4 regions of the Pacificimonas sp. ICDLI1SI03 genome follow, and region 1 is predicted to be linked to each of the others. Evidence: predicted binding sites of a transcription regulator. Region 1 holds the regulator's gene; each other region holds the start of a gene.
The links. The regulator LexA, encoded in region 1, represses DNA repair genes until DNA is damaged. The targets are predictions, from matches to a motif close to GTTCCNCNCTTGTTCT.
Positions count from the first base shown of each region.

Region 2: ACSMXM_RS08950 (putative DNA modification/repair radical SAM protein) is a predicted target of LexA. The motif match lies at 2,372-2,387, and genes of this name have one in related genera.
Region 3: ACSMXM_RS04535 (S24 family peptidase) is a predicted target of LexA. The motif match lies at 4,031-4,046, and genes of this name have one in related genera.
Region 4: uvrA (excinuclease ABC subunit UvrA) is a predicted target of LexA. The motif match lies at 3,553-3,568, and genes of this name have one in related genera.

Region 1 covers NZ_JBSQAU010000001.1:298,390-304,249, forward strand. The annotation lists gene ACSMXM_RS01425 (3-hydroxyacyl-CoA dehydrogenase NAD-binding domain-containing protein) at 1-597, shown strand, start outside; gene ACSMXM_RS01430 (D-alanyl-D-alanine carboxypeptidase family protein) at 793-1,794, shown strand; gene ACSMXM_RS01435 (DUF4170 domain-containing protein) at 1,815-2,048, opposite strand; gene ACSMXM_RS01440 (gamma carbonic anhydrase family protein) at 2,057-2,626, opposite strand; gene ACSMXM_RS01445 (MlaC/ttg2D family ABC transporter substrate-binding protein) at 2,623-3,252, opposite strand; gene ACSMXM_RS01450 (c-type cytochrome) at 3,263-3,643, opposite strand; gene lexA (transcriptional repressor LexA) at 3,791-4,453, opposite strand; gene ACSMXM_RS01460 (molybdopterin molybdotransferase MoeA) at 4,503-5,684, opposite strand; gene moaC (cyclic pyranopterin monophosphate synthase MoaC) at 5,677-5,860, opposite strand, start outside.
Region 2 covers NZ_JBSQAU010000001.1:1,830,603-1,836,462, forward strand. The annotation lists gene ACSMXM_RS08945 (UdgX family uracil-DNA binding protein) at 1-1,120, opposite strand, end outside; gene ACSMXM_RS08950 (putative DNA modification/repair radical SAM protein) at 1,128-2,369, opposite strand; gene ACSMXM_RS08955 (xanthine dehydrogenase family protein molybdopterin-binding subunit) at 2,503-4,773, opposite strand; gene ACSMXM_RS08960 (Rossmann-fold NAD(P)-binding domain-containing protein) at 4,770-5,588, opposite strand; gene ACSMXM_RS08965 (zinc-finger domain-containing protein) at 5,585-5,794, opposite strand.
Region 3 covers NZ_JBSQAU010000001.1:945,069-950,928, forward strand. The annotation lists gene ACSMXM_RS04505 (vWA domain-containing protein) at 1-621, shown strand, start outside; gene ACSMXM_RS04510 (class I mannose-6-phosphate isomerase) at 650-1,498, opposite strand; gene ACSMXM_RS04515 (extensin-like domain-containing protein) at 1,688-2,386, shown strand; gene ACSMXM_RS04520 (hypothetical protein) at 2,393-2,620, opposite strand; gene ACSMXM_RS04525 (hypothetical protein) at 2,730-3,368, shown strand; gene gp17 (tail completion protein gp17) at 3,365-3,754, opposite strand; gene ACSMXM_RS04535 (S24 family peptidase) at 4,076-4,762, shown strand; gene ACSMXM_RS04540 (hypothetical protein) at 4,799-5,044, opposite strand; gene ACSMXM_RS04545 (bile acid:sodium symporter family protein) at 5,155-5,860, opposite strand, start outside.
Region 4 covers NZ_JBSQAU010000001.1:1,875,660-1,881,519, forward strand. The annotation lists gene ACSMXM_RS09140 (TorF family putative porin) at 1-532, opposite strand, end outside; gene ACSMXM_RS09145 (GGDEF domain-containing protein) at 1,238-2,374, opposite strand; gene ACSMXM_RS09150 (prepilin peptidase) at 2,530-3,381, opposite strand; gene uvrA (excinuclease ABC subunit UvrA) at 3,578-5,860, shown strand, end outside.

The DNA.
Region 1 (5,860 bases):
GCGCTGATTGAAAATGCCGGCAAACACATGGGTATGCCCGTCGGCCCGCTCGCTGTATCCGACGAGGTGTCGATCGAGCTGGGCCACAGGGTGATGCAGCAGATGAAGAAGGATATGGGCGACGCCTATAAACCCGGCGCAGCCGACGACGTCGTCGAGAAGATGATGGCGGAGGGTCGCACCGGACGCAAATCGGGCAAAGGCTATTACGACTATGGCGAGGGCGGCAAGCAGCTGTGGCCTGGTCTGCGGGAGGCATTCCCGCCAGCGGATGGCCCCGCCGATCCAGAAGTGCAGGAAATACAGGAAAGGCTGAAATTCCGCCAGTTGGTCGAATGTGCACGCTGCTTTGCCGAGGATGTTCTGGAAACGCCGGAAGACGGAGATTTGGGCGCGATCCTGGGCTGGGGGTTCATGCCGTTCACCGGTGGGCCGTTCAGCCATATGGATACGCTGGGCCTGGACCGGGTCGTGCAGATACTCGACCGTTTGGCTCAGATGCATGGAGAGCGCTTTGCGCCGCCGCAGATGCTACGCGACATGGCGGAGAGGGGCGAGACCTTTTACGGTGGAAATACCCGGCGTATGGCCGCCTGACCCCTATCGGAGGGGCTTGATGTACCGCGTCTCGCCGATGCGCGCGCGCACCGGTTGTTGCCGAAGTTTCAGGCTGGTTCCCTGGCTTCTCTCGGCTCACCGCACAGGGGACTCGCTTCATCGACGGCAGGCCGCTGATTTCTTTTATATTAATGTTCCATCTGTCATGGTCGCGCGGGACAGGAGGAAAATGAAATGCGGGCAGCGGCCACCATGATGAACCACTTTAAGTTGCGGCAGACTGTGTCTGCGGCGTTTTACGTCGCGACGATGCTGCTCCTGCTTGGCATGTGGCAACCCGCCGAGGCACGCTCTCTCAGCGACATCGAAAAATATGCCGCCATCGTGGTGGACGTCGATACGAATGAAGTCCTCTATGCGCACAAGGCGGATGCCGCTCGTCATCCCGCCTCCATCACGAAGGTGATGACGATGATGCTGGCCTTCGATGCGCTCGACGCCGGCAAGATCAAGATGGACGATCGGGTCGTCATGTCGGCGCATGCGGCGGCGCAGCCCCCCTCGAAACTGGCACTGGGCAAGGGCGGATGGTTGACGGTCGAGGAGGCCATCCGCGTCCTCGCCACGAAATCCGCGAACGATGTGGCGGTTGCGCTGGGCGAACATCTGGCAGGTACGGAAGTCGCCTTCGCACAGGAAATGACGGAGAAAGCCCGATCGATCGGTATGAATGCAACGGCGTTCTACAACGCCTCCGGACTGCCTAATCCGGCTCACTCCACGACGGCGCGCGATCTGGCCACCATGTCGGCCTATCTGATTCAGCATTATCCGCATTATTATGCGTTTTTCTCGCAGCAGCAGTATAATTTCTACGGCAAGGTGTTGCCGAACCATAACCGGCTGCTCGGTAAGCTGGTGGGCCTCGATGGGATCAAGACCGGGTTTACCAACGCGTCTGGCTTCACGCTCGCGGCATCGGCTCAGCGCGACGGCAAGCGTCTGGTCGGTATTGTGCTGGGCGCACCGTCCACGAAGCTGCGCAACGACAATATGGCAAATCTGATCAATGCCGGGTTCGATGTTCTGCGGCAGCGGAAGTTTGGTCGCAACGTTACGGTCGCCAGCTATATGAGTGAACCGGATCAGGCGCTGGGTAATTGGAACCCGGTCGTCGCGCAGGGATCACTGGATGAAGCTGAAGAGCCGGACTTTCAGCCCACCGCGGGAAATTAAGCTAAACAGCCCGGGGGCAGTTAAACTTCGGGTTCCAGCAGTTCGTGCAGGTGCACGACCAGATATTTCATCTCCGCATCATCGACGGTGCGCTGTGCATGAGCGCGCCACGCCTTTTCAGCGGTCTTATAGTCGGGGAAGATGCCCACAATATCGAGTGCAGAGGAATCTTCGAACTCCAGTCCGCGTGGATCCTTGACCCGACCCCCGAACACGAGATGCAATTTGCTGTCTGAAGCGTCGTGCTGTTTCATATCCGCCGCTATAGCGCCGCCTGCTCGGCCTGCAAGCGCCTCATTGTATCCTGCATGAAAGCGTCAAAGTCCTCGCCGGTCCAGGCGCGGTGGTCGCCTTCGGCATAAGCGATGGCGTTCCGGTGATAGATGGCAGCATTCAACCGGTTCGCGAGCCAATTTTCGCGCGTACGAATGACCTTTGCCGGGCTGCCAACGACGATGCTGTTCGGCGGGACGATCGTGCCGTCCTTCACATAGGCGTGTTGCCCGACGATGGAGTTGTTCCCGATCACAGCGCCGCCGTAAATGGTGGAATTGATGCCGATCAGGCAATTATCACCTATCGTGCAATTATGAAGGGTCGCCCTGTGGGTGATCGAACAATGTTCGCCTACCGTGACAGGGCCGCCTGGATCCGTGTGGATCATGACGAAGTCCTGTATGTTCGTCATGGCGCCGATGCGGATCGACGCTGCCTCCGATCGCATGACCACATTCATCCAGACGGATGAACCACGGCCCAGCTCTATGTCGCCATAAAGCTGGGCCGACGGGTCCACATAGGCGGCCTCACCTGTCGAGAGGCGGGACCTCAACTGATGCGTTTCTTCATCAATGTGACAAGGCCGTCAAAGCCATTGCGGCTGATATAGGCGTTGAAATCCTGTTCCTGCGTCAGCGCCATATTGACGCCGGAAACCTTCAGGTTGCGGATTTTGAAATCACTGCCGCCCTTTTTACGGACCTGCCAGACGGCATCGACCGGGTTGCCCGATTTCGGCGTGATGCGCGTGTAGACTTCAACATCGCCGCGGCTTCCCCGCGGAACGGCACGCGTTACCGACAGTTCGGAATCCTCAAAAGCGAACAGATTATTCGTGTAGGTAGCGACGACCCATTGCGGGAAGACCTTCATATACTCACGATACTGTGTGTCGCTGATGTCCTGACGGTGGCGGCGGATCAGATACTGGCCAATATAGTTCACGTCGAAATTGCTGGCGAGCATCTTGCGCAGTTCTTCCTGCGTCTGCGGCGACTGCGCGTCGCCCGAGCGGATCACGCCAAATGCGTCTTCCGCCAAACCGTCGATAAAGGCCGACGCGGCCTTTGTGTCGCTATCGGTCGCGGCCTGCGCTGAAGCGGGCGTCGCAACAAGGATGCTGAGGGGGGCTGCCATCGAAACGAGGGCGGCCGCTATGAAGGGCTTATGGAATTTCATGGAAATACTCCTACTTACCGGCGCGCAGGACATAGGATATGACCGCCGCGCGCTCGTCTGGTTTCTTCAAACCGGGAAAGGCCATTGTGGTTCCCTTCACGGTCTTTCTGGGGTCGTTCAGATATTCGTCGAGGCTGTCGCGCCCCCAGACGATATTCGATGCCTTCATGGCCGGGGAATAGCGCTTGAAATCAGCGGTTCCCGCTTCGCGACCGGACAGGCGAGTCAGCGAAGGACCCAGACGTACCTTCTCTCCGGGAACGTTAGGATCCCAGTGGCAGGCGCCGCAGCGTGTCTTGAACAGCGCTGCGCCATCAGGCGCGGATAGGGCAGGGATCGACATGAAGGCCGCAATGCCTGCGGCAATGGCAAACTTTATATGACCGTACATCGAAAAGGCGATTCCTCACTCTAGGTAGCTATTCCTATCGCAAGAATCCGATGAATTCGCGGTGAATTTCTCAAATGAATTTTCGGAGTGCCACGCAGATGCCCGCGCCGGCCCCGGCGTAGCTGTATATCGCGGCCGAAAGCTCGGTCAGTACCGCCGCAGCAGTCCAACCAGCTTGCCCTGCACCTTCACCTGGCTGGCGCGGTAGTTTTGCGGCTTGTAGTCCTTATTGGCAGGATCAAGCCGGATCATGTCGCCATTCTTGTTGAGCGTCTTCAGGGTTGCATCATTATCGTCGACCAGGGCCACGACGATGTCACCCGTGCGGGCATCGTCGCACCGTTCGATAAGGGCGTAGTCGCCGTCAAAGATCCCGGCCTCGATCATGGAATCGCCGGACACCTCCAGCGCATAATGATCGCCCTTCCCCAGCAGGGACGTAGGCAGACTCAGGGTTTCCGTGGTCTCTAGCGCTTCAATGGGCTGACCTGCGGCGATACGGCCGTGAAGCGGGATGTCGACGATATCCGGTTCTGAATCGTTGGCCGCCCGAACACTCTTCGGCTTGGCGCCGAAATCGACCTTTCTTACTTCGGCTTCGGGCATACGCAGAACCTCCAGCGCACGCGCGCGGTTCGCGAGGCGGCGAATGAACTTCCGCTCCTCGAGGGCGCTGACAAGCCGATGAACGCCACTTTTCGACTTGAGATCGAGAGCTGCCTTCATTTCTTCAAAAGAAGGAGAAACGCCGGTCTTCCGCAACCGTTCGTCGATGAACCTCAACAGTTCGAATTGCTTCGCCGTCAACATCGTTCGCGCTCCGTTCCCATGAACAATAGAAGAACGGGTAGGGGGTAAATCAGGTCCTGTCAAGTATCAGGACGGGCACCGACTCGCCGGTGGTGGCGGGTTTTGCATGGGACGGACGTATGATCAGCGCATTCGCGCGTGCCAGGGCCGCCAATTGCGCACTGTCCTGTGTTGCGAGCGGCGCCACAACGTCGCCGGAGAGGGTGGCACGCAGATGATCGCGCCTGTCCCCGTTCGCCGGAAGGGGCTGGCCAAGCCGTGCATTGGTCTCGCCCAACGCTGGATCCGCACCGCGAAGGGCCAAAACCATCGGTCTGACAAAGAGAAGCATGCAGACATAGGCGGAGACCGGGTTGCCCGGTAGCCCGACCAGGCGGGCAGCGCCGAGAGTTCCTGCAATCAGAGGTTTGCCTGGCTTGATGGCGATGCGCCAGAAATCGAGCGTGGCGCCGGCGTCATCGAGAGCGTCCTTGACGAGATCATGGTCACCGACGCTGGCGCCGCCGATGGTGATGATGATGTCGAATTTAGATGCACGCATCAATGCGTCGCGGATTTGCGCGCGATCATCCGGAACGATGCCGAAATCTTCAACATCTGCGCCTGCCGCGGCCAAGGCCGCGGCGATCATTGGGCCGTTGCCGGCGACAATCTGGGATGGTCCCGGCGGCGTTCCGGGGGGCACCAGTTCGTCACCGGTGGCGATGATCGCGACGCGCGGGGCGGCGTGCACCTGAAGCCGGGCATGTCCCGCACTGGCCGCCAGACCAACGACAGGGGCAGATACGAGACTGCCGACAGGGAGCAATTCCTGGCCGTTGGAATAGTCATTGCCTTCGGGCCGTATATGTGCGCCGATTTCTGGCGGGCCGCCCCCCTTCAGGGTCAGCGTATCGCCGGATCGTTCCACATCCTCTTGAACGATCACGGTATCTGTGCCGCCCGGAACCGGAGCGCCTGTAAATATCCTGATCGCGGCGCCCTTTTCGACGGAGCCGGCAAACCCCGCCCCGGCTGCGCTTTCGCCCCGAACTGTCCATGGGCCGGGCATATCCGCCCATCGGATGGCATATCCGTCCATTGCCGAGGCGGCGAAGGGCGGTTGTGTCAGTTTTGCAATCAGCGGCGCCGCAAGAATCCGTCCCCGCGCCGCCTCAAGCGGCACATCCTCTGCGGCAAGTGGTACAATTCCCGACAAAAGCCGGTCGTACGCATCCTCGAAGCTAAGCATTCTCCGCGCGCCAGTCCCCCGACTTGCCACCGCTTTTCGATTTCAGGTGCAGGTTTTCTATCCGCATTCCCTTATCGATCGCCTTGGCCATGTCGTAGATCGTCAGGAGTGCGACCGAGCAGGCGGTCATCGCCTCCATCTCGACACCGGTGCCAAAAGTGGTGGTCGCCATTGCC
Region 2 (5,860 bases), 1.5 Mb from region 1:
CGATTTCGCCGCCATTCGGTTTGGAGTGGATGCGGCGCTTGCCGCGCTGCTCATATTTGAAATGCTTGACGGCATTGGTGACATAGGTGGCACTACGGTCGATGCCGACGTCCGACAGGAAACGGTCCAGCAACTGCCCCGCCGGCCCGACGAAGGGCCGCCCGGCCAGATCCTCCTGATCGCCCGGCTGTTCACCGATCAGCATCAGGGCCGCATCGACCGGCCCTTCTCCGAACACCAGCTGCGTCGCCGGCTTCCACAGGTCACAGCGGCGACATCCCTCTGCCTCCTCCCGCAGGGCCGACAATGATTTCGTGCGATTCTCACCGGCGCGGGCAATGCCCTCTCTGGAAGTTTTCACCATATCGACCTCCCGCGCCCGCGCACCTGCGATCATGCCGGGGATCAGCGCGCTTTCCGGCATGTTTTTCCAGTATTTCTTCGGCATTTCCGCCGTCATCGCCTTCACCTTCATCCGCGCAGGATTGAAGATAGAGGCGAAATAGGTTTTCCACGTTTCCTCGACCAGGTCGCCCGCCGGGGCGTCGGCCTTCGTCGCCCCCTCGGTAAAAGACAGCGTTTCGCCGTCCCAATGCGCGCACAGTTCCGGCGTCAAAATCGACCAGTTCATGCTGGCGAAGCGGCGCTGGAAAAACGGAGCATTGGTACGGACGATATGATGTTCCGGCTCGAACCAGGCGACGAACCGCGTTTCGCCGTCGGTCTGCACCTCCCTGAATCGGACGAAAGCGCGCATCTTATGAATGTCGCGGGCAACCGACTTGCGCAGTTCCTCCAACCGTTTCTGCAGCGGATCCGCACGATCCTGCATCGCCTCCCGGTTCTTCTGAAGCCGCAGCAGCATCCGGTACAGTAGGGCAAACCGCTCCCGCTCAGAATGACAGATCACGCTCTGGGCCAGTTGCAGGAACGGCTTTGGCACGGTCAGGGTGGCCCGGCTATTGTCCTCCAACACCGCCTCGTCACCGAACAGGTCCTGCGCCGTGTCGCCCACCTGCCAGGTCACATCCTCCGGCGGTACATTCGCCAGCGCGAGGGCGCGGGCAGCAGTGCGCCACCCGTCAAAATCCTCTTCATGTTCCAGCGTTACACAGCGCATCGGCGCATCAAGCCGCAAACAGTTCCAGCTGTTCCCGCTTCGGCACGATCAACGCTTTCAGGTCGGCCAGATCCGTGGTCTTGCCGGGCGACCATCCCACGCAGGAAATGAAGGGGCGAATTTTCCGCACCGACTGTGTCAGGCGCGCCACGTCCTCCAGCCGCAAATTGCGATAGCGCCGCGATGACAGGATCGCGCCCACGGCCTTCGTGCCAAGGCCCGGCACGCGCAACAGCATCTCTCGCGGCGCCCGGTTTATATCCACCGGAAAGCTTTCGCGAAACTTCAACGCCCAGGCCAGCTTGGGATCGATATCCAGCGGCAGCATGCCATCATCTGTTGCCGCCACCACCTCGCGCGGCTGGAAGCCATAAAAGCGCATCAGCCAGTCCGACTGATACAGGCGATGTTCGCGCATCAGGGGCGGCGATTTCAGCGGCAGCACCGCGCTGGCATCGGGGATCGGGCTGAAGGCGCTGTAATAGACCCGCCGCATATGAAACCGATCATACAGGCTGGACGCCTTCACAATGATGTCCCCGTCGCTCGCCGCGTCCGCCCCGACGATCATCTGGGTGGATTGCCCCGCAGGCGCATATTTCGGCGCGGATTTATAGCGCTTCTTCGCGTCCCGGCCGTCTTCGATAGCGGTTTTCATTCCGCCCATCGCACCCTCGATACGGCCGCCATCCTTTTCCGGTGCCAGTCGCTTCAGACCATTCGTCGTCGGCAATTCGACATTTATAGAAATGCGATCGGCATAAAGGCCCGCCGCGCGCATCAATTCAGGGTCGGCATCCGGGATGGTCTTTAAGTGAATATATCCGCGGAAATCGTGAACCTCGCGCAATTGCCGGGCAATTTCGACAATCTGTTCCATCGTATAATTCGACGACCGGATGATGCCCGACGATAGAAACAGCCCCTCGATATAATTTCGCTTGTAGAAGTTCAGCGTCAGCTGCACCACTTCCTCGACCGTGAAACGCGCGCGACGGACGTTCGAGCTTTTGCGGTTGATGCAATAATGACAATCGAAAATGCAGCTGTTCGTCAGCAAAATCTTCAACAGCGATATGCAACGGCCGTCGGGGGCGTAGGCATGGCAGATACCCATACCCTCCGTCGAGCCGAGCCCCTTGCCGCCGGCGCTGTCCCGCTTCGATGTGCCCGATGAAGCGCAGGACGCATCGTATTTCGCCGCGTCCGCAAGGATCGCCAGCTTTTCCCGAGTGTCCAATTGCGCCATTCGTTCAGCTTATGTTCTATCGACAGCAGAGTCGATAAACATCGGTAAACTGCGACAAACAGTCGTCGATCCGTTCCGCGATGGCGGGGATCACGGGGGGGGCCGCACGTCAGCCCCCCAATCCGTCGGGCGCCTATTCAGCCGCCTGCCGCATCTCCATGCCCTGCGCCAAACGCCACAGCTTTTCCGGCGTTGCGGGCATATCGACATGCTGGCCGCCCAGCGCATCGACAAGGGCGTTCATGATCGACGGCATGGCGCCGATCGTGCCCGCCTCGCCGCACCCTTTCGCCCCGAGTGGATTGTTCGGGCTCTTCGTCGGCAGCGTGTCGAATGTCATGCCCAGCGGCATGTCGTCGGCGCGGGGCATGCCATAATCCATGAAACTGCCGGTCAGAAGCTGTCCCGTTTCATCATAGACGACCTCTTCCAGAATGGCCTGCCCCAGACCCTGGGCGACACCGCCCTGCACCTGTCCCTCGACCAGAACCGGGTTCACCAATGTCCCGAAATCATCCAGCACGGTATAGCGTGTCACCTTCATGATGCCGGTGGCGGGGTCCAGCTCGACCTCCGCGATGTGACAGCCATTGGGAAATGTCGGCGTCGGGTGTTCGGTCTTGAAACTGCCATCCGCATCCAGTTCGCCCGGATGCGCCTCTGCCAGTTCGAACAGGCTGCGCGTTTCGTTGGACCCGCGCGCGCGAAATACGCCCTCGTCGAAATCGACGTCGCCGCCCAGGTCCGCTTCCGCCAGCTTGCGCGCCTTGTCGATCACCTGATCGGCGGCGAACAGGCCTGCCGCGCCGCCCCACACCATGGAGCGAGATCCGCCCGTGCCATGGCCCCTGTTCATCCGCTGCGTATCGCCCTGTTCGATCAGCACGTCCTCCAGGTCGATGCCCAGTCGCTCGGCGATGACCTGCGCATAGGCTGTCTCGTGCCCCTGGCCGTTCGACTGCGTGCCGATGGCGGCATGTACCTTGCCTTTTGCGATGCGGATGTCGGCAAATTCCTCGGTGGAGCCGCCGCCGGCAATCTCCACGTAAAAGCCAATGCCACGACCATAGAGCATGCCGCGCCCGGCCGCCTCGGCCTTGCGGGCATCGAATCCGTTCCAGTCCGCCCGCTCCAGCGCGCCATCCAGCAGGGCGGGGAAATTGCCCACGTCGAATGTCAGGCCCAGGCCGTTCTGATGCGGCAGTTCGTCCGGCAGCAGCAGATTGCGGCGCCGAATCTCGTCTGTTGTCATGCCGATTTCGTGCGCCGCCGCCTCGATCAGGCGCTCCATCGTATATGCCGATTCGGGACGTCCCGCGCCGCGATAGGCATCGATCGGGGTCGTGTTCGTGACGACGCCATGCACCAGATTGTGGATTGAGGGGATGCGATAGACGCCGCCCATGATGCAGCCGCCGGCAAAGGTCTGGATACCGGGCCCGAACTGCGACTGATAGGCGCCCAGATCCGCCCAGCTTTCAACCTTCATCGCCAGAATACGGCCATCGGCGTCCAGCGCCAGCGACGCTTCCGACACCATGGCCCGGCCATGGACATCGGTCTGAAACGCATCGCCGCGTTCGCCGGTCCATTTGACGGGAACGCCCAGATCGCGCGTCGCGTGCAGCACCAGGCCATATTCGGGATACAGAAACCCCTTCATGCCAAAGCCGCCCCCGACGTCGTGCGTAACGACCCGCAGCTGTTCCTTGTCGATATTCAGCATGGCCGACAGGTCTTTTCGGGCGCTGACCACACCCTGACTGCCAAAAGTGATCGTGAATCCCGCGTCCGCATCATATTCCGCCACGGCGGCGCGAACCTCCATGCTGCTGGGCGCGATGCGATTCTGGATCAGGCGGCATTTCGTGACGTGCGCGGCCTTGCCAAAGGCGGCATCCGCCCCTTCCGCGTCGCCTGCATCCCAGTCGAACAGCTTGTTGCTGCCGGCCTCCTCCCATAATTTCGTCGCGCCCTCCTTCAAGGCGGCGTCGATGGAATGCGCGGCGGGCAGTTCGTCATAATCGACCTCGACCGCTTCCGCCGCCAGGCGCGCCTGATCACGCGTTTTCGCCACCACGAAGGCAACACCATCGCCGACGAAACGGACCTTGTCCCCCGTCAGCAGGGGCCGTTCCGCCATCCCCGGCCCGGCGAGCGGCAACAGACAGGGGATGCGGCCATAATCGGCGATGTCCTCGGCGGTATAGACCGCCAGAACGCCGGGCATCTCCCGTGCCGCAGCGGTGTCGATGCCGGCAATCCGTGCATGGGCATAGGGCGAGCGCACGGTTACACCATAGACGCAGCCATCGGGCTGCAGATCGTCGGTATAGCGCCCGGCCCCCGTCAGCAGGCGGTCGTCTTCCAGGCGTTTGGGGCTTTGGCCGATACCGAATTTCATTGGGTTTCCTCCATATGTATGGCCGCAAGACCGCTTCTATAGTCAGGATAGCGAAGGCGCGGCAGCAAATCTCGCTTCATCCTGCCATTGGCGACGCGCCGCGTCTCCGTGTAAAATCCGCGCGCGGCGGGCGACAGCCGCGCTTCCTCCAGCGGGATAAGCGGCGGCACCGCCACTCCCAGCAGCCGCGCCGCATAGGCTGTGACATCCGATGCCGGGGCCGGCTCGTCATCGGAAAGATTATAAATTCCGCTCGACCCTTGCTTCATTGCCGCACGCACGACCGCGCAAATATCGTCCACATGGATGCGGCTGAAAACCTGCCCTGGCGCATCTATGCGTTGCCCCTTTCCCTGCCGCAGTCGGTCAAACGCCGAACGGCCCGGCCCGTATATGCCGGGCAGGCGGAATATCGCGACCGGCCGGTCCAGCGCCTGCCAGCCCAGGTCGGCGGCAATTCGCGCCCCGCGCCGCCCCGCGCCCACCGTCGCCGTCTCATCCACCCATGCGCCCTGCGTGTCGCCATAGGTGCCGGTAGAGGAAAGATAGCCGACCCAGGCCTCCGTCGCGCTCAGATCGTGTGAATAACGGTCCAGTACCGGGTCGCTTTCATCGGCGGGGGGTGTCGAGGACAGGATATGCGTCGCGCGCGCGATCAGATCGGGAAGGGTGGGATCGTCGAGGGAGATGATGCCCGGTCGCGCAGTCTGCCCAGTCGCATCCACGGTCCATTCGCCGCGTGGCAGGCTGCTCGTCAGCCGCGTGGCCGTATAGCCCTTGCCGAATATCAGCAGGCGGGCAGGCTCTTCGCTCACGCCGCGGCGCGCTTGTCGGCGGGGCCGCCCTCCAGGATGAAGCGACGGTCGCAATAGCCGCAGTCGACGAACCCGTCGGCGCCCATTTGCAGATAAACGCGTGGATGGCCCAGTGCGCCGCCCTCGCCTTCACAGGATGTGCGCGTGCTGGCCACATACAGGGTCTCGGGATTTTCGGGATCGGGGGCGATGCGTTGGCTATCCATGCGGGGCGGAATAGCGCGCGCGGCGAAGCGGCCCAAGCGAAATATCGGCGCTGCCCGGTGCGTCCT
Region 3 (5,860 bases), 650 kb from region 1:
GCGCTGCGCCGATTGAGGAAGTTCGCGCGCGATGGCGCGCAGGAAGAACTCGATCTGGATTCGACCATCCGCGGCACCGCGAACAAGGGCTACCTGGACATTGTGATGCGCCCGGAGCGGCGTAACGCTGTAAAAGTGCTGATCTTCTTTGATATTGGCGGATCAATGGATGGGCACATTCGTACCTGCGAAGAATTGTTCAGCGCCGCGTCTTCAGAATTCAAGAACATGGAATATTTCTATTTCCACAACATGCCCTACGAGGCGGTGTGGAAGGACAATAGGCGCCGCTGGTCGGAGCGTATCCCCACCTTCGACATTCTGCACAAATACCCGCACGACTATAAGCTGATCTTCGTCGGCGACGCCTCCATGAGCCCCTATGAAGTCAGCTATCCCGGCGGCAGCGTGGAACATTGGAACGAAGAAGCGGGCGAAGTCTGGCTGCGCCGGATGACCGACGTCTATCACAGCGCGGTCTGGTTAAATCCGATCCCGGAAAAGCACTGGCAATATGGCCAATCGGTGCAGATGATTAAGACACTGATGGAAAACCGCATGTACCCGCTGACCCTCGGCGGCATCGAGGAGGCGATGAGGACCCTGACCCGGTCGCACTAAGTGATCGGATCATCTGCTGCGAGACCGATCAACTGCCCGGCAGCAAGCCCAGGGCGACGCTTTCGCCCTCATAAGAGACCAGAATGTCGGCATCGTCCGACAAATTTATGGTCGTGGGGCCGGTCAGGTACAGCACCTCCCCCGCATCGGCCGCGACCCCATCCGACGAAACAGAGCCCGCCACCACGGTCAGCCAAACCGGTCGCCCCGCCTCCGGCGCGACAGCTTGATCGCCGCGACGTAACAGCCGCTCGACGACGAACTTCTTCCCCTCGCAAAGGACCGTTCGCCCCGGCGAAACAAGCCGAGAATGGTCCTCTATGCTGAACGGCTTCGCCTCCGCGACCGCCACGCCCTCGTCAAGATGCAGTTCCCGGGGTCGTCCATAATCATAGAGCCGATAGGTCAGATCGACATTCTGCTGCACCTCGATCAGCGTCACGCCGGGGCCGATGGCGTGGACCGTGCCGGCAGGCGAATATATGAACTGACCGGCCTTGGCAGGCTTCCAGTCGATCAAATCCTCTATCGATCCATCTAGCGCGGCGGCGCGCAACTCTTCCGAGGTTAATGGCCGGGTCGTGCCGATTCCCACCGTCGCATTCGGCTTTGCATCGAGGATCAGCCATGCCTCCTCCTTGCCGCGCGCATGGCCCGCTGCGCGCGCTGCTGCGTCGTCGGGGTGCACCTGCACACTCAGCTTTTCGCTGGTGAACAGATATTTGATCAGCAGCTCGGCGTCCGAACCGTCCGGCATCTGGTACCATATCTCGCCCAGCTTTTCGTCGCTGTCCGGTACATCGGGAAAGAAGGGCTGCAAATCGCGGCGACCCCACACCTTGTCGACACGGTGGGTAGTGAGTTTGGTGACGGACATTGCTGAATCTCCGGTGGAAAGGCCACTTCACGCGGCCTCTACGCGATTAGCTGAAATTTACGAACGGGTCATTCCTGGCATGTGAGGTCCTTATAATCCCTGCTAGATGCCAGCAAACGTTCAAGGATGAGCTATTTCGCCACGGCATCTATCCCTGACAGGCCAGCCGATTAAGGTGCGGATTTGCGTATGCGTACCGTCATTCACCTCCTTCTCTTTGCCCTGCTGATCGTCGGCGCATGGCAGGCAAAGATTTACGCAGAACGCGAATTCCCCGAGGACCTACCGTGGACACCTCTTGTTATCGAGCAGTCCGTCGGGGCGGCGACGCAGACGAAAATCTCGCAACTCGCCGGCGACAAGCCAAGATGTCTGGCGCTCTTTTCGGAAAGCGAACTCTCCGTAGTTCCGCGCGACGACGAACGCGTGAATGAAACCTGCGCACAGGTCGACTCGGTCAGCCTGGAGCAGATGACCGCAGGCTATGCCCCCGGAACGGTACGGCTCGCATGTCCTTTGGCCGCTGCGCTCGCCATTTGGGAAACAAACTTCGTGCAGCCTGCGGCCGAACGAACGCTGGGCAGCGCGGTTGCGCGGATAGATCATCTTGGCACTTATAGCTGCCGCCGGATGTACGGCGCGGCAGAGGGCCGCTGGTCGAAACACGCAACGGCCGAGGCAATCGATATTGCCGGGTTCAGGCTGGAGGACGGACGGCGGATTTCGCTCATCGAGGACTGGGGGGCAGACTCGGACGCGGGGGCGTTCCTGGAAGAAATCCGGACCGGAGCGTGCGATATCTTCGGCACGCTTCTCGGCCCGGATTACAATGCCGCTCATCGCGACCATTTTCACTTGGAGGCGACAGGCTTCGGGACCTGCCGCTAGCCAAAGCTAGGCATTCGTTGAAGGGGGTGCCTTTTTCGGGTCCTTTGGCTGGGGCTGCGTCTCTGATGGCACGTCGCTCGCTGGATAGGTTTCTTCCAGACCCTCTTCCAATTGCGCTTCATCGTCGTCCAGCTTTTCTGGAACATGATCCGCATCCTGCGCGGGGCGCATTTTTGAAGGAGTCGTCGGTGGCGTGTCAGCCTTCGTTCCTGCGGTTTTATTCTGTTCGGTCATTCTGACGGTCCCTTCTTGATGTTTCCGCGTCAACCGATGAGCGTGCGCGGCGTTCCCCTTGCAGCCGCTGTCTTATACAACTAAATCACCAGCAGAGGAGAACGGCGCCATGACAAAGCTCAAAGACGATCATTCCGACAAGAAGAAATCGAAGCGGAAACGCGACCGGGACGAGATGGAGCTTGAGCGCGCATTGGCAAAGGCTGAAAAAAAGCTGGCGAAAGCGGAGGCCGCGTTGGCAGCGACGAGACATGATGCCGCCGGGGCAGACCCTGGTGAGACCGGAAAAGAAACCTTCGCAGAGGAAAAGGCACCGAGGCCCGGTCTTCCGCCGGAACTCTCTCAACTTTTGAAGGCCACCGGCAAGAGCTGGCAAGGCAAGGTAGAAGCCTCCCTTGCCCTATGGCTGGATGAGGCCAGTCTCGCTCTGCGGAAAGACGGCCTCGATGGTCTTTCCAACGTTCTGAAAGCAAAGACTGGCCGGGCCAAACTGAACGTCACCTCCGGTGCTTCCGAGGCGCGCATCGAATCCGCCGTCCGCACTGCCGTCGACGGTATCGGTCGGGATATTGCCGGAGCAGCCCTTGCAGCGGCCTTTGCCACATTCACCGCCGGTAAGGGCGCTGCACCCGGCGAAGGAAAAGCCGCCGGGAAGAGTGAAAACCCCGATAAGCCGAAAGGCAGTGAGGGCGGAGGTCCCGTCGCTACGCAGGCGCCGGAACGCGACATGGAAAACAGCAACTCTTAATCCAGAACGCTGAGAGCGGTAAATTCCAGCAGGCTGATTGCATTTCCTTTCCCGTCGACGCTTTTGTCGGTGTTCGTTCTCACGATCTCGATCAAAGTTCCTCCGCCGAATTCAAGATCCGCTGCGGAAAGATCGCCTTCGACAGCGGCGGCAAGTGCATCCACGTCGGCCTCCCGCCCGCTGATCGAAAGGCAGATACGGTGCTGCGTTCCTTCAAACGTGGCGCTTGCCCAGGGTGAGGAGGTGACATCGACCACATCCATGACAGGAAAGTTCCTATCTCCACCGCGCGAGCGGGTGATTATGTGGCCGTCTCTGGATCGATCGGGTACGCTGCGAAGCACGGATGCGATAGACGCTGGTACGATTTTGCGGCGTCGCACCATTACTCCCCCTGCCCCGCCTGGCTTTCGACCGCGCTGAGATAAGTGAGTAATTTCTTTTCAGTGTGTGGCCTTAGTTCACGTCCGCGGCGAATATCGGCAATCAGCCGGGGATCCCCCAGTGCCTCCCTACCAATGCGCGTTGCGCTGACACCTGTTTGCTCGATGCACCGATTTATGAGCGTTAAAAGAGTCATTGTGTTCTCCTATTATCGTAGGCACATAATGATCCCATCCCAAATCCTACATTGAAAGGGGAAAAACGATCGCGTTGATTATGTTCCTTTTTTGTTCTAATGTGGCGCAGCGAATCGGGAGTGAAATGTGAACGACTCGACCATGGTCAGGGAGCGCCTGGACGCGCTGATCCGCGCTGGCGGCGGCGATTACACGTCCTTGTCGCGTCTATTGGGACGCAATCCTGCTTATATTCAGCAATTTATAAAGCGCGGCGTACCGCGCAAACTGGATGAAGAGGACCGGCGCAGGCTGGCAGCGCATTTCGACGTCCCTGAGTGGCAGCTGGGCGGGCCGCGCAGCTTTGCCGGGCGCGCCGTTCGGGCCGGCGAAGCGCATAGCGCGGACGATTATGTTCTGGTGCCGTATTTCGCTGCCATCGGTGCGTCCGCAGGTGCCGGTGCGCTGACGGAGGAGGAGGAAGCGGCAGAAAGCTCCCTCGCGTTCCAGGATCGGTGGGTCAGAAGCATTTCGTCGAGCGGCCCTGAACTGTTGTCGGTCATTAAGGTTCAGGGAGATTCCATGTTGCCCACGCTGGGCGACGGAGATCCGATCCTCGTCGACCGGGGCGATGGCGTCGATCGGCTGCGGGACGGAATTTACGTCATGCGGACCGAAGATACGCTGATCGTAAAGCGTGTGACGCGCAGCCCCGCATCGCGCAATATACGCATCACCAGCGACAATAATATGTATCCGGACGTCGGCGATTGCTCACCCGACAGTGTCGACATCATCGGTCGCGTGATCTGGGTGGGGCGGAAGCTGAGGTAGCGTCCGGCAGGCCGGGCTTGCCCATCCGGGCGCCTGTCATCCGGCTTGTACGGGACTCCTCAATCGTGCCCACCCGGCGCTTGCTTGTCGCTCTGCCTCCTCGAAGCGGCGACGCTCGATATATCCGTTAAGACGAACGCCAAAGCCCACGGCAAGGAAGCAATTCAGCGCAACAGAGGGCGGGCCCCACGCATAGGTGGCAACGCCCGTCACGACGCATATGAGAGTAAGTATCGGGAAGGCGCGGCAGTAGAATGCGTCGCCCGTGGTAAAGCCGGTCATATCCAAATCTCGATCAACGTGCCCCTGATCGCCGCTAACTAAGCACCGACAAGGTTAATTCCGCGTCAGGGAACAAGGTAAACGCCGCCGATTGTCATGAGGATTTGTCCTCAAAAAGAGCGCATATTGCCGTCCCGCAGAAGCCGCGAAGAGAGAATAGCGGCGAGCACCAGCTGCGCCTGATGATAAATCATCAAGGGCAACAGCAATTCACCCGCCGCCGATGCCGCGAACAACAGGCTGGCCATGGGCGCTCCGGCGGCGAGAGATTTCTGCGTGCCGCAAAACAGCATCGTTACGCGCTGATCGCGCGGAAGGCGCACCGATACCAGCCAGGCAAGTGCGTTCATAACCGCCAGTAGGACCAGGCAAATTGCAATCAGCATGAAAAGGCTGACGGGCCCCAGCTTCGTCCATATCCCCTGCAGCACCGCGGCGGAGAATGCCGTATAGACAATCAGGACGATCGCACTCTTGTCTGCCAGCCCCAGCAGCCTTTTTCGCTTGGCGGCCCAATCGGCCAACCAGCGCCGCGACAGATGCCCAAGCAGAAACGGCGCCAGCAGCAGCGCGACGACCTTCATCGTCCCGTCGGCGCCCATCCCCGCCCCATTTGCCCCCAGCAGCACACCCACTAAAAGCGGGGTCAGCCCAACGCCCAGAATGTTCGACGTCGCCGCCGATGCGACACCCGCTGCCACATCGCCTTTGGCGACGGCGATGAAAGCGACCGACGACTGGATCGTCGACGGTACCAGCGAAAGATACAGTAAACCAGCCGCAATTCCCGCTGGCAGCCAATATGTCGCTACACCG
Region 4 (5,860 bases), 1.6 Mb from region 1:
AGCGATTTGCCCGCACCGGATCGTCAACCGATCCGGTGGATCTGCCGACATGCCCGCGAAAGGTGATGGGACTGCCCCAGATGCCGGCTTGTGCGCCGATACGGCCATAGAGGTTGCTGCCGCCAATGGCGTCCTGCGAGGGCGCATAGGATGCCGACACGTCCACGGCCGCCGGCCCCAGCGTCACGCTGCCGCCCGCGCGGACTTCGGCATAGTCCATGGATCCCTCTGCGCCCGCGAACAAATGTCCGACGACACCGCCATACCAGTCGAACAGCCCGGCACGGTCGCCATAATAGGCCGCCAGATCGACTCCGGCATCACTGCCACTGTGGCGGCTGGACTCGCGCAGCGCCGTGGCCGTGATAGAGGCATCCAGTCGGGACGATATGGGCAGACCGACATAGCCCTGCGCCGTCGTCTCACCGTCGCTCCAGCTCAATCCTCGCACCCTGTAATCCGTCATCACTTCGGCAGATACCAGGGTGGAGGACTGCGCCGCCGCGGGAAACCCGGCAAGGGCCAGCGCCATGGCGCTGCCGCCGCAAAGTGCGGCGAGCGATGGGATGAATGTGGAACGGGGGATGGGCCTCTCCTCCTTGGCATGCAAAGGTTCGAAAAGTCGCAGGATCTGACGGCCCGTCAGTATCTCCGCGCTTCAGCGTTTCGCCCGCTTATCGGCCTAACTGCTCATGCCAAGGATAATTTGGAGGGGGGCGTTATGCGCCCGGTGTTCGCGCGAGGCCGGGCGCACAGCGCGGCTTCGTCCACATGCACTTCGAATAGGTCCGCTCCGAACTTGAATTCAACTGGGCGCGGTTTTCGGCAGAATTGGAAAGGGGGGACCCGGCACATGCGGTCAGGCTAAGCCCTGCAAAACACAATAGAACTAACTTCATAAAATCTCCGATTTCTTCTCAATTTCGTTCAAGGCCCTGCCAAAGCCAAGGGGCTGATTTCATCAGCGATATGTTCGTGTGGCCGCAGCGGCCGTGTAATAAACGCTAGGGCAGACGCCGGCGGGCACGAATCGATGGTGTTTGCGCGCGCCGCCGCCAGGAATTCGTGCGTCGGTTGACCGGGCGCGCTTCGGGCAGGCCGTCCTGTGCGGACAATAGCGATATAGGAACTGCCCTGTTTCCCAGCCCTGCCGCGAATGTGACAAACTATTTCAGAATCGCGACCGCCGTGACGTCGTGCGGCTGCCGGGCACCGCAAACCGGTTCAGGCGGCGAATCTATGCGGCCGCCTGTTCGATCCTGTTTCGGCCTCCGCCTTTTGCGCGGTACAGCGCGGCATCCGCCTTTCGCATCAGATCGTCGAAGCCGCCGCCGCAATGTGCGGCATGAACCATTCCGGCGCTCAGGGTCAGTCTAAATGTCTGCCCGTGCGAGGTGATGTGGCAGGCCTCGACGGCGCTACGGATCCGATCGGTCGCGGCATAGGCGCTGGCGGCATCGGCGTCCGGCAGAACGGCGGCGAACTCCTCGCCGCCTATCCGGGCGATGAAGTCGCAGGGACGCAATTGCTGCGCGCATATATGGGCACAGGCGCGCAGGGCCGTATCGCCAGAAGCATGTCCATAGCGGTCGTTCACCGCCTTGAAATGGTCGATGTCGATCAGAATGACGGCGAAGTTGCGGTCGTCTTCGGCAATATGTTTCTCCAGCCGCGCTTCGAATGCACGGCGGTTGGGCAGCGCGGTCAGCGGATCGGTCAGGGCCGCCCGCCGCAGGTCGAGCGCGCCACGCTCATAAACCAGCGACAACAGAAAGGCGGCGCTGCCCGTCGTATAGATCAGCGCCACGTAAAGATGGATCTCCAGCATGAGGTCCTGCGGCAAATAGCTGCCGAAATCATGGGTGATGACCAGGCCCTGTGCCACGCGCGCGGCGAACGACGCGGCGATCAGGCAATAGGTCAGGACCAGACCGTAGCGGGAGGGCAGGCCATCCCGCCTGTCGCGCCAGAATTCATATCCGGTCGCCAGCGCCTGCACCGTCAGCATCATGTTGATGGCCGTGTAGGTGGCACGATAATCCACCAGGTCCGGCAACGCGAACAGGCCCACCGCCAGCAGGGCCGGCGCCAATGTCGGCGCAAGGGGTGCAGGTCGCATCGCAAACTGGCGCGCCGCGCGCCATCGAAAACCGAATCCGGCCACCAGCAGGCAATTGCCAAGGGCGATGGCAAGGCCCGCCCGACTACTGGGCGCGAACATCAGCAGCAGGAGGGCCGCGACCAGCATGACGTTCGCCACAATCCAGGAGGGCCAATAAAGCCTGCCGGTCTGGCCATGCCAGGCGGCCCCGAATGCGAAGGCCGTGACGATCAGGACAAGAACGTTCGCAGCGAATAGGGTGAAAATGCTCACATCATAAGTTCGCTTCAATGGCGCGCCAAAATCACCGGCAATACGAGGCCGATGCCCCGTCTCTGGCTGCGTATCCTTAATTTTTCCTAATGCCCCCACATGGACCGCCGCCTGCCGCGCCGACGTTCGGCCACCTCACCCCACGTTCTGCCACGTCACCCCAAAATCGAAAACGCCGGCGCTCCCCCCAGTACCAGAGCGATAAAATACCCGCCCGCCCCTAGGGCGAGCAGTGTACCGAAGGGCATCCGAGTGGCCCCGCCGACCTCATGACCCGCGACTTTCATGGACATTGCGACGCCAAGTCCGGCCACAGAGGCGGCGACGATGACCAGCGGCAGCGCCCCCGGCCCCAGCCAGGCGCCGATCGCCGCCAGCAATTTCGGATCGCCGCCGCCCAGTCCCGCGCGGCCGCGCGCGCGTTCGTACAGCCCGCCTACCAGCACCAGCAGCGCCCAGCCGATTCCTGCGCCCGCCAGCGCCAGCACCGCCTGCCCCTTTGCCGCGCCGATCAGCAGGCCCAATGCCAGCAGCGGCAGGGTCAGCCTGTCCGGCAGCCACATCGCTCGGTAATCCAGCGCCGCCAGGCACAGCAGCGCCCATCCGAACGGCGCCCATGCCAGGTGCAGCGACACTGGCACCAACCACGCCATATGCACCGACACCGCCGCCAGCCAGGCCGGATGCAGCCACCCCTCCGCGCCGCCAGCTGCGCCGGGCAGCCCCTCCAGCGTGATGCCCACAATGCCGCCAATCGCCGCCGCGCCGATCTCCAGCAACGGCAACAGCGGCGAAACCCGCGCGCCGCATGTACGGCACCGCCCCCTCAGCCACAGCCAGGACAACAGCGGCACCATCTCCGCCGCGTTCAGCGTGCGGCCACAGCCATCGCACCGCGACCGCCCCCGCGCAAAGCCCTCCCCACGCGGCCACCGCTCCACGACGACCCCGATGAAGCTGCCGATCAGCAGCCCCAGTCCCGCCAAGATGATTGCAACGCCTGTCATCCTGCACTGCAAAGCGCGGGATGCGTCCGTTCACAAGAGGGCGCGGGCGCGATGGCCGTGCGCCGAATACAGGCGGCGGTCGTTTCCTGGCACCGGCCTTTGACTAAGCAGCAGCCAATCCCCACCTCTGCTCTTCCCCGCGGCGCTGGCAGGCGCTAGTTCCAGCTGACCAGAACAAACCGGAAACCTACACCTCATGGCCTTGACGACGATATCGGTGCGCGGCGCGCGCGAGCACAATCTTAAGGACGTGGACATCGATCTGCCGCGCGACAGCCTGATCGTGATGACGGGCCTGTCCGGCTCCGGCAAATCCTCGCTGGCGTTCGACACCATCTATGCAGAGGGGCAGCGCCGCTATGTCGAGAGCCTCAGCGCCTATGCGCGCCAGTTTCTGGAACTGATGCAGAAGCCCGATGTGGACCATATAGAGGGCCTCAGCCCCGCCATTTCCATCGAGCAGAAGACGACGTCGAAGAACCCGCGCTCCACCGTCGCGACCGTCACCGAAATTTACGACTATATGCGCCTGTTATGGGCGCGCATCGGCATTCCCTACAGCCCGGCCACGGGCCTCCCCATCGAAACGCAGCAGGTCAGCCAGATGGTCGACCGCATCATGTCGGAACCGGACGGCACGCGCCTGCTGCTGCTCGCCCCCGTCGTGCGCGGGCGAAAGGGCGAATATCGCAAGGAATTCGCCGAATGGCAGGCCGCCGGCTTTCAGCGCGTGAAGGTAAATGGCGAGATCTACGCCATTGAGGATGCGCCGAAACTCGACAAGAAATTCAAGCACGACATCGAAATCGTCGTCGACCGCATCGTCGTGAAGTCCGGCATTGAAAGCCGCCTTGCCGATTCCCTGGAAACCGCCCTGTCGCTGGCCGACGGCCTCGCCATTGCGGAACCCGTGGTGAAGGAGGGCGACCCGCCCCGGGATGCCGTTCTGTTCAGCCAGAAATTCGCCTGCCCCGTTTCCGGCTTCACCATTCCCGAAATCGAGCCGCGCCTGTTCTCGTTCAACTCGCCGCATGGCGCCTGCCCGGCATGCGACGGCATTGGCGAAAAGCCCTATTTCGACCCTGACCTGATCGTCCCCAACACAAAGCTCAGCCTGCAAAAGGGCGCCGTCGTCCCCTGGGCGAAATCGCAGCCGCCCTCCCCCTATTATATGCAGGTGCTGAAATCCGTGGCGAAGGCGGGCGGCTTCGACCTCGCCACCCCGTGGGAGGATCTGCCCCAGGATGCGCGCGACATGGTCCTCCTCGGCACAAAGGGAAAGCCGATCACGCTCAGCTTTCAGGACGGCCGCAAATCCTATGACGTGAAAAAGCCGTTCGAGGGCGTCATCCACAATATGGAGCGCCGCCTGGCCAGCACGGAATCCTCGTGGATGCGGGAGGAGCTGACCCGCTTCCAGTCCGCCGCCCCGTGCGAGGTGTGCGACGGCGCGCGCCTGCGTCCGCAGGCGCTGGCGGTAAAGATCGACGGCGACCCGATCAGCGACATCAGCCGCCTGCCCATCGATCAGGCGCTGGCCTGGTCGCGCGCCCTGCCCGAAAAGCTGACGGACCAGCAGAACGAGATCGCCCGCCAGGTGTTGAAGGAAATCACCGAGCGCCTCGGCTTCCTCGACAATGTCGGCCTCGACTATCTGAACCTCGACCGCAAATCCGGCACCCTGTCCGGCGGCGAGTCACAGCGCATCCGCCTCGCCAGCCAGATCGGCAGCGGCCTGTCGGGCGTGCTTTACGTCCTCGATGAGCCGTCCATCGGCCTGCATCAGCGGGACAATGACCGCCTGCTTGAAACCCTCCGCCGCCTTCGCGACCTGGGCAATACTGTCCTGGTCGTCGAACATGACGAGGATTCGATCCGCACCGCCGACTATATCGTCGACATAGGCCCGGGCGCGGGCGTCCATGGCGGCCGCATCATCGCGCAGGGCACGCTGGAGGACATTCTCGCCAGCGAGGAGAGCGTGACCGGCGCCTATCTGTCCGGCCGCCGCGCGGTCCCGCTGCCGCCCAAGCGCCGCAAGGGCAATGGCAAGTCCCTCCGCCTGACAGGCGCGACCGCCAACAATCTGCAGAATGTGGATGTAAAGATCCCGCTCGGCACCTTCACCTGCGTTACCGGCGTGTCGGGTTCGGGCAAGTCCAGCTTCGTCATCGACACGCTGTACCCCGCCGCCGCGCGCGCGCTGAACGGCGCCCGCGTGCCCATGGGGCCGCATGAGGGGCTGAAGGGTCTGGAACATCTCGACAAGGTCATCGACATCGATCAGTCGCCCATCGGCCGCACGCCGCGGTCGAACCCGGCGACCTATACCGGCGCGTTCACGTCGATCCGCGACTGGTTCGCCGGCCTGCCGGAATCAAAGACCCGCGGCTACAAGCCCGGCCGCTTCTCCTTCAACGTAAAGGGCGGCCGGTGCGAGGCGTGCAAGGGCGACGGCGTCATAAAGATCGAAATGCAC